Regions from separate parts of the Zooshikella sp. RANM57 genome, predicted to be linked through region 2. Evidence: predicted binding sites of a transcription regulator. Region 2 holds the regulator's gene; each other region holds the start of a gene.
What was found. The regulator sigma-54, encoded in region 2, starts transcription at its own class of promoters, with help from an activator protein. The targets are predictions, from matches to a motif close to TGGCACNNNNNTTGCTNT.
Positions count from the first base shown of each region.

Region 1: the regulator sigma-54 is predicted to act here: its motif matches at 1,821-1,838, upstream of ACQ96U_RS11525 (PEP-CTERM sorting domain-containing protein).
Region 3: the regulator sigma-54 is predicted to act here: its motif matches at 1,521-1,538, upstream of glnA (glutamate--ammonia ligase).
Region 4: the regulator sigma-54 is predicted to act here: its motif matches at 1,372-1,389, upstream of ACQ96U_RS01605 (PEP-CTERM sorting domain-containing protein).

Region 1 is NZ_JBOIUB010000004.1:426,373-429,592, forward strand. Features, by position in the region: gene bioA (adenosylmethionine--8-amino-7-oxononanoate transaminase) at 1-222, shown strand, start outside; gene pepQ (Xaa-Pro dipeptidase) at 226-1,590, shown strand; gene ACQ96U_RS11525 (PEP-CTERM sorting domain-containing protein) at 1,878-2,753, shown strand.
Region 2 is NZ_JBOIUB010000001.1:641,745-644,964, reverse strand. Features, by position in the region: gene lptB (LPS export ABC transporter ATP-binding protein) at 1-521, shown strand, start outside; gene ACQ96U_RS02345 (RNA polymerase factor sigma-54) at 712-2,265, shown strand; gene hpf (ribosome hibernation-promoting factor, HPF/YfiA family) at 2,393-2,701, shown strand; gene ptsN (PTS IIA-like nitrogen regulatory protein PtsN) at 2,670-3,191, shown strand.
Region 3 is NZ_JBOIUB010000009.1:49,570-52,789, forward strand. Features, by position in the region: gene glnA (glutamate--ammonia ligase) at 1-1,392, opposite strand, end outside; gene thiI (tRNA uracil 4-sulfurtransferase ThiI) at 1,865-3,220, shown strand, end outside.
Region 4 is NZ_JBOIUB010000001.1:453,741-456,960, forward strand. Features, by position in the region: gene ACQ96U_RS01600 (PilW family protein) at 1-993, shown strand, start outside; gene ACQ96U_RS01605 (PEP-CTERM sorting domain-containing protein) at 1,444-2,304, shown strand; gene ACQ96U_RS01610 (hypothetical protein) at 2,539-2,751, shown strand.

The sequences.
Region 1 (3,220 bases), on a different contig from region 2:
CCACAGGTGGCTGATGTGAGGGTTTTGGGGGCGATAGGCGTTGTTGAGTTAAAACAACCTGTTGATATGCATCAGGTTCAGCCTATGTTTGTTGAGCAGGGCATCTGGGTTCGCCCGTTTGGCAAGTTGGTTTATGTTATGCCACCTTATATTATTTCAAAAGAACAACTTACCTTGCTTTGCCAAGGCATTTGTAATGTGATTACTCAGTTGGGGGAATGATAGATGGATATTATTCAAGGACAACATGATTGGCAATCATTATACAAAGAGCATGTAGCCGTGTTAATGGAAAGGTTGCAGCAAAGTTTACTTGAAAATGAATTTGATAGTGTATTGATTTATTCTGGTACGTCATCAGTAGCGTTTCGAGATGACAACCCTTACCCTTTTAAAGCCAATCCTCATTTTAAGCATTGGTTGCCATTGCCAGAACAGCCTGGTTGTATGTTATGGATAACACCAGAAAAAAAACCAAAACTTTTTTATTTACAGCCAAAAGATTTTTGGCATGCGGTACCGCCAGAACCTGAAGGTTTTTGGCTCAATGAATGGGATATTAACATTGTCCATTCTGTGTCAGAGATTCGACAGCAGTTAGCCATAGATTGGAACACAATGGCTTTTATTGGTGAAACAACGGAAGAATTATTTGATTGGCCTATTCAACACATTAATCCTAATTCCTTGCTTGCTCATTTAGAATATAATAGAGCCTATAAAACTGCATATGAGCAGCAGTGTTTAAGAATGGCTAATAGACGAGCCGTTAAAGGACACAATGCGGCCTATCAAGCTTGGCATTCAGGGAAAACTGAGTTAGAAACACATTGTGCTTATTTAATGGCGTGTCAGTTAAGAGAAAGTCAGTTGCCTTATGATAGTATTGTTGCTTTCAATGATCATAGTGCCATCTTGCATTATGACCATTATCTAACAAGTGCAACAACTGAAATGAAAAGTTTTTTACTCGATGCAGGCGCTGTTTACAATGGTTATATTGCTGATATCACGCGAACTCATTGTGCAGGAGAGTCTCATGTATTCAGTGAACTGATCCAGGCACTTGATCTTGCGCAACAAAAATTAATTTCAGAAATTGAACCTGGAATGTCTTTTGTGTATTTACATGAAAGAATGCATGAAGCAATAGCCATTTTATTAAACCAATTTGAGATTGTGAATTTGCCTGTAGAGCAAATTATTAATAATGAAATTACCCATGTATTTTTCCCTCATGGGCTTGGCCATTTGATTGGTGTGCAAACGCATGATATTGGTGGGTGGCAGAAAGATACCAATGGCACAATGTTTGAGTCACCTTCAAAACACCCATTTTTGCGTTTATTGCGTCCGTTAGACATTGGTGTGGCAACCACAATTGAGCCAGGTATTTATTTTATTCCAATGCTGCTAAAAACATTACGTGAAAGTGAACATGCAAAGTGGGTTAACTGGTCGCTTATTGATACATTATGTGGCTTTGGTGGTATTCGTATAGAAGATACTGTAATCATTAACCATCAAGGTACTGAAAATATTACACGAGATGCTTTTACGTTAGTATCTGAAATAGATTTTTCTTTATAATTTAGTTAACAGCAGAAATACTGGTTAAAGTGTTTCTGCTGTTATTTTAATTAAATCGTTTGGTATTTATCAAGAAATATTTAATTCATAAAATTGTATTGTGTTTTTTGTGAGTTCTATTACTGTTTTTGTCGTGTGTTTTTACACATTTAATTTAAATGGTTATGTAGTAATCATGAAATTATATTTTTTCTCTTGTAAGACAACGGTTTAGTTTATACCGCCCTTTCTGGCACAGTAATTGTTATTAGGCTGGGGTAGCATGAGCTTCCATAAAGGGTAAAAAAATGACTAAGTTAAAACCACTGATTTATGCTTGCGCGCTAACTGCATTAAGCGGCGGTATGACGCATGCCGATGATATTTTTCTTGATGTTGGAACAAGTTTCAATGCGACAGATGCAGACTCAAGAACTGATGATTTTGAAAAACTATTGTTTAGTGTGATTGCCACATCTACTTACACCATTGATGACAATATATTTGGTGGTGATGACACAACACTTGATACTGGTGACAAGGTAGTTGATACCGGCCACTCAAATATTGGTTCTTTAGAGACTAATGATGCCGCAGCTTTAGTTGGTCCTGCATTAGAAGGGTTTAATAACGATTGGGGATTAACGATTGATTATACGATCAGTGGTTATGCTGTTGTGGGACCTGGTGGTATTCCAGATGAGTTAGCAGCAGTCTTTACCGATGGTACAGCAAGTATCTTTTTTGATGACTTTATGGGGACAGAAACTAAAGTATTAGAGTTAGCTTTAACATCAAGTATGATTGAACCCACAAATGTATTGTTGACTGGTATTGTTGATTACAGTTGGTGTGATCCAGCATGCGGATCGTTTGTTGAAGATTTCTTTAATTTCTCTGATCCCATTGCAGGAGAGCATGCTTTCTATGACATCTGGGCGCTCGATCTTACACCACCCATCAGCATTATGTGGCGTTTAGATACCAATATTGATGAAGCAGCGGTTGTTTCACCTGAGCCTATTTCAGAAGGTTCTACTACATGGACACGTGAAACAGAGTTGTCCCCCACCATTCAATTTGTACCTGAGCCAGGCACATATGGGGCAATGTTATTAGGTTTAGGGGCGTTATTATTCTCTCAGCGTCGCCGAATGACTTATGCATTAACAGGTGAACATTAAAACATCTGTTTATAAACTATGTAAATATACTCATACTGATGAGTATATTTAGTGAGAAAAATTAAGCACAAAGGAATGTGCTTAGTCTCTTAGTTATTTCCTTCTTCCCAAAATGTCTTATTTCCCTTCCTCTGACTTTATGTGGCCTAATAGCTACAAATGACGGCTAATCGTGTACTTTTATATATAAAATGTAAATTTATATACATTCTTGATGTTCTTTGTATAACTATGCAGTTAAGCACAGCAAGTAAAATACTTATCCATAAAATAAGGATAGTTTGTATTGTATATGTTTTTGTATTAGGTCACACGAATTCTGTGCTGTCTATATTAAGTAAGTTTATTTCTGTTGAAAATATAATGGATGATTTTATTTATAAGCCACTAATGTATGGAGAGAAATTTTAACAATATAGATTTAAGTCGTGTATACCTGATTTTATGGGGCTTAAGGCATTGACTTT
Region 2 (3,220 bases):
ATCTACCAATGCATGGTAGAGCACGTGCAGGAATTGGTTACTTACCACAAGAAGCGTCTATTTTTCGTAAACTGTCTGTCAGTGAAAATATTATGGGGATTTTAGAAACCCGTAAGGATTTAAATCGTCAACAGCGAGAAGAAAAACTTAACCAATTACTTGAAGAGTTCAATGTAACCCACCTCAGAAATAGTTTGGGCATGAGCTTATCTGGAGGAGAACGCAGACGGGTTGAAATTGCTCGTGCACTGGCAACAGAACCTTCATTTATCCTATTAGATGAACCTTTTGCTGGGGTTGACCCCATATCTGTAAATGATATAAAAATGATAGTAACTCATTTAAAAGAAAGAGGCATTGGTGTACTGATTACCGATCACAATGTTCGAGAAACACTTGATATTTGCGAGTTAGCCTACATAGTAAGTGAAGGACAGATAATCGCTCAAGGTTCTGCGAGTGATGTAATGGCCAACCAAAAAGTCAAGGATGTTTATCTTGGACACCAATTCAAAATCTAAGACAAGTAGCCTGGTCGCGCATATAATGTGTTAATGTATGAGATGCGGCCACTCATTATTCTCTTTCACTGTTGACTGAATTACTAATGTGGCAGCATTCATTCACCACAATGACAGGTACTGTTTAGTGGCATATTAATAGATAAATTTCAGCATTTGCTTTGTTGCAGTGTAGGTAAACCAACTAATTATGAAGCCATCCTTAGTTTTAAAAATGGGCCAACAGCTGACAATGACGCCTCAGCTGCAACAGGCCATTAAACTACTTCAGTTGTCTACGCTTGACTTGCAACAAGAAATTCAGCAAGCCTTAGACTCCAACCCATTACTTGAACTTATTGAAGACGCTTCAGACTCAAATATGAATAATGAGTCAGCTGACTCCTCTGATGAACAACACGCTGAGTTCAACCAAGAAGCTCCCTCAAGTTCCAATGGTGATGGCAGCAATATTGATGCTACGTCTAGCACTACTTCTCAAGAACAAGAGAGTGATGGTGAATCTCTTTATGAGGATCAGTGGGCGGAGCAAATTCCATCGGAGCTATCGGTTGATACCGCCTGGGATGACGTCTATGACCCAATACTGCCAACGACTGGAAGCTCATCTTCTAACACCGATGAAGATTTTGACTATACCGCTAGAAACAGCACTGCAGAAACAATACAGACACACTTACACTGGCAGCTTAACCTTACCCCACTCAGCGATAATGACCGCCTGATTGCCATTGCAATTATTGATGCAGTTGATGAAAGCGGCTATTTAACCTGTACCCTGGAAGACATTCTGGAAAGCTTTGACCCAGAACTTGAGATAGAGCTTGATGAAGTCGTTGCCGTTCACCGCTTACTAAAACAATTTGACCCTGTTGGCGTTGCCGCTCGCGATTTAAAAGAGTGCCTTTTAACTCAGTTGACACAACTCAGTGCAAATACGCCTTTTGTGGAAGAAGCGAAGCTAATCACTCAAAAGTATCTCCATTTATTAGGCAATCACGACTACAATCAACTTATGCGAAAAGCAAAGTTGAAAGAAGAGCAGTTGAAACAAGCCATCCTGTTGATACAAAGTTTAAATCCACGGCCTGGCTCTGTTATTCAAGATGAGAACTCTGAATATATCGTTCCAGATGTCATTGTTCAAAAAAGAAATGATCGCTGGAGTGTAGAACTTAATACCGATGCCACCCCCCGTCTTCGCATCAATGCAAGCTATGCATCTTTAGTCAAACGTGCAGACAGCAGTTCTGACAATACCTATATTAAAAATCATCTCCAGGAAGCACGCTGGTTTATAAAAAGTTTGCAGAGCCGTAATGAAACATTAATGCGAGTTGCTAGCTGTATTGTTGAGCACCAAAAGGGCTTTTTAGAGTACGGAGAAGAAGCCATGAAACCTTTAGTGCTCCATGATATTGCAGAAGCCGTTGGCATGCATGAGTCAACAATATCAAGAGTAACAACTCAAAAATATATGCACACCCCTCGTGGTATATTTGAACTGAAGTATTTTTTCTCCAGTCATGTCAGTACCTCATCGGGTGGAGAATGCTCATCAACAGCAATCCGAGCCATCATAAAAAAATTGATCGCGGCGGAAAATGCGCGAAAACCTTTATCTGATAGTAAAATAGCCAAGCTTCTAGAAGAACAAGGAATAAAAGTGGCAAGACGAACTATCGCTAAGTACCGAGAGTCACTTTCTATTCCGCCTTCTAACGAGCGAAAACGGTTGGTGTAAGAAAGCGTTATAGGGTGACAAACAACCCTATTACCCCTACTCAATTGATTAGGGATGTTGTGGAGTCAGTAGTAGTACACAGTTTCTACTGATAGACTGTAAATCGGATCACTTAGGAGATCGATGCATGCAAATAAATATTAGTGGTCACCACGTTGATATTACCGATCCGCTGCGCCAATATGTTATCAGCAAGTTTGAGCGGTTGGAGCGGCACTTTGATAGCATTACCAATGTGCAAGTTACTTTAAGTGTTGAAAAACTTCGACAAAAAGCTGAGACCACTTTACATATAAGAGGTGCAGATATTCGCGCGGAAGCGGAATCTGAAGACATGTATGCAGCGATTGACATGCTTGTCGATAAGTTAGATCGTCAACTTCTAAAACACAAAGAGAAAAACCTTGACCGTTTACAGGGCGCAGGAGCCCGTTAAACCGGCCATTGCTGGAGATTGTAAAAACGCAATGAAACTCGAACAGATTCTTGCCCCGGAGTGCACCGCTTGTGATGTCGAGGGTGGCAGTAAAAAAAGAACGTTAGAGCAAATTGCAGATATCCTGGCCGGTTACCGGCCAGGCATAGGTGCTAGCGAACTTTTTGATAGTCTTATTACCAGAGAACGACTGGGAAGTACTGGATTCGGCAATGGCATTGCACTTCCCCACTGCAGATTAACCAACTGTGAAAAACCCATGGCGGCTTTACTAAAGCTTCGTGAACCCATCGAGTTTGACGCAATGGATAATCACCCAGTTGATTTAATTTTTGCACTTATAGTTCCAGAAGAAGCTACTTCTGAGCATTTAGCAATATTGCAACTTGTTGCTGAACGGTTTGAAAATGCCAGTTTCAGAAATAGGCTGCGTAATGCTCAAAGCAATCATGAACTTTATGAGCTTGCTATTGCCCCTCTTCCTAATTAACAGGTCACACACAACCATCTTGCTTTAAC
Region 3 (3,220 bases), on a different contig from region 2:
CATATCGAATTCAAGCGGATGCGTGGTTTGTGCTAAACGCTCACACTCAGACTTCTTGAGAGCAATGTAGCCATCAATTAAGTCGTCACTGAACACACCACCTTCTTTCAGGAACTCACGGTCTTTATCCAGAGCAATCAATGCTTCTTCAAGACTTGTGGCAACTGTTGGGTATTCTGCAGCTTCTTCTGGTGGCAAATCATACAAGTCTTTATCAGCGGCATCACCAGGGTGAATCTTGTTGCGAATACCATCAAGGCCTGCCATCAGCATTGCTGAAAAAGAAAGGTAAGGGTTAGCTGCAGGGTCTGGAAAGCGAATTTCAACACGGCGAGCCTTAGGGCTGTTAACGTACGGAATACGGATAGATGCAGACCGGTTACGAGCAGAATATGCAAGCATAACAGGTGCTTCAAAGCCTGGAACCAAACGCTTATAGGAGTTGGTAGCAGGGTTAGTAAACGCATTCAGTGCTTTCGCATGTTTGATAATACCGCCAATATAGTAAAGTGCTGTTTCAGAAAGGCCTGCATATCCATCACCTGCGAAAATATTTTCGCCTTGTTTGGAGATGGACTGGTGACAGTGCATACCACTTCCATTGTCGCCTACTAAAGGCTTGGGCATGAAGGTAGCTGTTTTACCATAGGCATGCGCCACATTGTGTACACAGTATTTAAGAATTTGTACTTCATCCGCCTTGCGAACGAGTGTATTAAATTTAACGCCTATTTCGTTTTGGCCTGCTGTACCTACTTCGTGGTGATGTACTTCAACGGCTAAGCCCATTGCTTCCATGGCAGAACACATGGCTGTACGAAGGTCATGACAAGAGTCGACAGGAGGCACAGGGAAGTAACCGCCTTTTACTTTGGGGCGGTGGCCGATATTACCGCCTTCAAAAACTTCAGATGATGCCCAGTGTGCTTCTTCTGAGTTGATATGATAGTTACAACCAGAGATATCCACTTTCCATTTCACATCATCAAAAACAAAAAACTCTGGCTCTGGACCAAAGAAAGCAGTATCACCAATGCCTGTAGACTTCAGATATTCTTCGGCACGCTTGGCAACAGAGCGTGGATCGCGGTTGTAACCTTGCATGGTAGCGGGTTCGATGATGTCACAGCGAACAATTAAAGTTGTTTCATCGGTGAAAGGATCAAGCACAGAGCTGCTGTCATCAGGCAACAAGATCATGTCTGATTCATTGATTCCCTTCCAACCAGAAATTGATGATCCATCAAACATTTTGCCTGACTCAAAGAACTCATCATCAATTTCGCTAACAGGCATAGACACATGCTGTTCTTTACCATGGGTGTCGGTAAAGCGAAGATCTATCCATTTAACTTCATGTTCTTTGATAAGATTCAGCGTATGCTCTGACATTGCAATTCCTCCAGAGGGGTATACCCAGCGGGACACTGCTATTGTTATTTTGCAGAGTTGCCCGTAATGATTTTGGCTACTCAGTTTAAGTAAAACGCGAACAGCCCCCATAAAAGATGTTTACCTAGACAGCAATTAGTGTGCCATACAGATAAACACCCTTATTTGGTGAGCAAATGCACCAGAATTGAGGGTGAGTTGATTCACTATATGCACAAATGTAGTGCAATATATTGATTTATGCACTTAAAAAGTGCCTTTTTAAACCAACTGGCTATTTACTATTCATTATTGATTAGTTCCATGGCATCGAGGGAGCACTACCAAGGGGCTCAATGCTCGATTGCGTAAAGAGTGAGTGTGTATCTTGGGCATTAATTAAAAAATCCAAGATAGATTAACGGTGCTGATAATAGCCAGATTTTGTATAATGTTTTGCTACATTTTTATTGACCATCCATGAAATTTGCCCATGAATTTTGTTGTAAAGATCTTTCCTGAGATAACCATTAAAAGTAAGCCAGTTCGGCAGCGCTTTGTTAAGCAGCTTCGGCGTAATATCCGAACCTTATTACGGCCTATTGATCCTGGTATCGATGTGACGGGTACATGGGACAAAATCATTGTATCTACCGAACAGCAAGACGAGCAGGTATGTCGGCAAATTAGAGAGCAGCTCCAGCATACACCGGGTATCTGCCAAATTTTGGAAGTTGTAGACTTTCCTCTCATTGACCTCGATGACATCACTGAAAAAGCCTTTCAAGTGATGGGTGAAGCTATTCGAGGCAAAACCTTCTGCGTACGTTGCCAACGTAATGGGCATCATGATTTTACATCAATTGAGGTTGAGCGTTATGTGGGTGGGGGACTATTACAACGTGTTCAAGATTGCTCAGTAAAACTCAAAGATCCTGATGTTACAGTGCGTATCGAGATTCATCATAAGCAACTGTATATTGTGCGTGAGCGGCATCTTGGCATCGGTGGTTACCCTCTTGGTACACAGGATGCGGTTTTATCACTCATTTCTGGTGGATTTGATTCAACGGTTTCCAGCTTTTTAACCATGAAGCGTGGTGTACTCACCCATTTTTGCTTCTTTAATTTAGGTGGTCATGCCCACGAAATAGGCGTTAAAGAGGTTGCTTACTACTTGTGGAGCAAATATGGTGCATCCCACCGTGTGAAATTTATTACAGTGCCTTTTGAAGGTGTTGTGGAAGAAATACTCACCAAAGTGGACAACTCCTACATGGGTGTTGTGCTTAAGCGAATGATGTTACGTGCTGCAGATAAAGTCGCTGAGAACCTGGATGTTCATGCTTTGGTAACAGGGGAAGCCATTTCTCAAGTTTCCAGTCAAACCTTACCTAACTTGGGAGTGATTAATCAGGCTACTGACAGGTTAGTGCTAAGGCCTTTGATTACCATGGATAAGCAGGACATCATTGATACGGCTGCAAAAATAGGTACCGAAGAGTTTGCTAAACATATGCCTGAATATTGTGGGGTAATCTCTGTTAACCCTACGACGCGTGCCAAACCAGAAAAGGTTTCCAGGGAAGAACAGGCATTTGATTTTGCAGTACTTGAACGAGCGATTGATGATGCAAGTGTGGTGAGTATTCATGAAGTTATGCAGGATGATCAGCAGATTCATGAAGTGGAAATTGATGAAGTGCTGCCTGAGCAGGCTATTGTTATTGATATTCGCCATCCAGATGAAGAGGAGCATAAACCGCTTGAGCTGGATCGTGAAGTGATGACAGTACCTTTCTATCAGCTGAGCCGTGTATTTGCTGAACTAGACCGTAATCGACTCTAT
Region 4 (3,220 bases), 190 kb from region 2:
ATTGGTCGTGTAAAAGGATTTACATTGATTGAGTTATTGATATCGATGATGCTTGGATTAGTACTAATGGGCGGGATGATTAGTATTTTTAACGCCAATCAGCAATCCTACCGTATTGTTAATGGATTATCCCGATTACAAGATAATGCTCGCCTGGCATTTGACTTAATCAGTCACGATATCCGGATGGCAGGTTATATGGGTTGCCTTTCAAAAGTAAGCTCAGGAGATTTTATTAATCGTTTAAAGCCTTCTGAAGTTAATTATTTGATGGATATGGGGACTCTTTTTTCAGGATATATTTACAAAAGTGGCATATGGTCACCAACACTGAATACTCAAATACAGAACCTTAACCCCAGCACTTCTGCGGATATATTAGTGATTCGACGTGCTTCTGATGAGGGCGCTAAAGTAACCAAAGCGATGCCCGATACTTCAGCGGATATTAAAGTAGAGGCGAATATTTCACTGGCTGCTGAAGAGATTGTTCTGATCAGTGACTGTACAAAAGCCACTTTATTTCAAATAACAAATATAGCTTCAACTAAAGGCGGTTCTGAATACAACATTGTTCATAATACAGGTGGGTCAATTGACCCAGGTAATGCAAAAAAAGAGTTAAGTGATGATGGTATTCCTTATGGCGAAGATGCGGCTATTTATAAAATGCAGTCAACCATTTATTACTTGGCCAATTCTACTTTTCCAAATAACCAAGGTAATACTGTTACGTCACTGTGGCGTCAGGAAGGCTTAAATGCTGCAGAAGAACTGGTCAGAGGTGTTGAAGAAATGACCTTTCTGTATGGCGAGGATACCAATGTTGATCAAGTACCCAATCGCTATGTTACTGCCGATTTAGTATCTGATATGAGTAGCGTGGTGGCTATTCGTATTCACTTACGTTTAAACACGGTTGATGAAGTGAGTAGTCAGGGAAATACTATTGCCCGTGATTTTGACTTTTTTATTAAAGTAAGAAATACCTAGCGTGTATTATTTTTAGATACCTTCCGGGGTTACTACTGCTTACCGTGCTCCCAGCACCTGTTTCACAACCCTATTCAAGCATTGCGACCCCACATTTTGCTATACCTCAATCATAATTAAATGAACACCTGTGGTCTTTCAATGTACGTTAATGGTTGACCAAGTCTCCAGCAAGGATTCACGGTGTTTTCGAGTAGGGATTAGCCAGGCTTTATCAAAGGGACGATAATTTTTTTACACCACTATTATAGGAAATATGTTGTATAGCCTGATTATCTGAAATATAACGGAGTCTGGTTGTTGAGTCACTTATCAATAAGCGTTTTCTTGTTGTCTAACTAAAAGGTAACATCTTGATATTTTGATATTTTTTTGTATTGGCAACCTCCTTGCACTATTGAGGGTGGAACAGTTTGAACACTCAATAAATATGGTAAAGGAGAAATGAAAATGCGCTTATCAAAACTTACTCAATTATTTGCGGTTTCTTGTCTTGCTGCTGCTGTAAATTCACAAGCAGGTATACTTGATCTATCAATTGTTTCGGGTTCTGGTATCTTCCAAAACCCTACTGTAGGTCCAGGTGCAATTCCTCCCGCAACTATTGTTGACGCTGATCTTGGTGCGGACCTAAGCAGTACATTAAGTTGGGGGGTACCTTTTAGTGCTGGTGGTGACCAAAGTAATTTGGAACTAGTAAGTCATAAAACAATTTCAATAGCGGCTTTGGATACTCCTTATGAGCTGTCAATTATCACACATAATAATAATGTGTTGGATGGTTCATTTGCTACTTTAGAGACTGCTCAAATTTTAGGTGCTTTATCTCTGAGTAGTACACTTGGAGTGGGTTTCCAGTCAGCTTCTATTGAGGGTACGGCTTTGGCTCTCGCAACAGCAGCTCAAATTGCAGACCCTGATGTTCCTGCTTTAGTACCTGTTGGAGATTATGGCAAGACATTAGTGACATTATTTGATATTGAATTTAATGAAACACTCAATGCCGCAGGTTGTCCTTTTGGTAATCCTCAGGGTTCAATATGTGATGACTTTTTCTCATTAACGACGTTAGCAGGCTTTCCTGTAACGATAGATTTAATGATTGATGATATGGCCTATGAATTATTCATTTATAGTTCATTTGATGCAGATGGCTCAACGATTGAGCTGGGTCCAGACTACTTTACCGCTGAGAACGATGCAACTGCTTTATATACCTTTGGTACATTAACTAAAGTGCCTGAGCCTACTTCTGTGGCTTTATTAAGCTTGGGTTTACTGATGGCTGGCCGTCGTAAGTTTAAAAAATAAATTGTGTCTGGTATTTGCTTCTTTGTTGAGTATTAAAAAGGTGTGTTAATTATTAGCCTGGTTGTACTTAGTAGTAAAGGCTCCGCAAAGAAGGTTTTTTATTAAGATTATTAGTTTCTCTGCTGAAAATAGAGTGTGTTTGTTTGATCTTGGTAATGGTTTGTAGAATACGGGTAGTGTATTTTTGATTTAAGATTAGGTTAAAAGTGGAAGGGATATATAAGGAGCAACAAAGTGAATAATCAATATACTGGACATGTAAAATGGTATTGTCAAAATAATGGAATAGGGTGCATTGATATTGATGGAGTTAGCAAGGTTTATATTAATCATATGAGTTTTAATGAACCAGGTCGTTATCAGCTAAAACCTGGACAAGAGGTAAGGCTTCATCTTTCAGGACAACACCATGGCACTCATTTAGCAACGCATGTTATTCCTTTATAGACTTTTTTTGATCAGGATGATCTTTAATAATGTTTTTGTCTAAAGTGCCTGCTAGCAATTCTCACCTCCTATATACTCTATTAGGCAAGGAAGCCTGTTAGGGTAGCTAATTTTAAATTATTCCCCTTTAATTAATTTTAGAAATAATGATTTTATCCTTATGCATTATAAATGCAGGCAATTACATATAAAAATAATTCGTGATGAGTATAAGTTGTGCCAATGCAGTGCTTGAATTATTTGTTCATCCCCAACAAAAGACCATCCTTGGTCTTTACTGCGCTATGATCTCACTACTAAAGAATAGGTTTTAATATGATTACAGTATTACACTATTTATTTTAAAGAAATATTTCAAGTGTTAGTCCTGCATCATTTTTAACGTGGTAATAAAGATTAAACCCCATTCGTTGAAGGCATAGACTGTTTTAAATAGCATACAGCTTGTAGTTTTAAGAGCGCTTTAGCA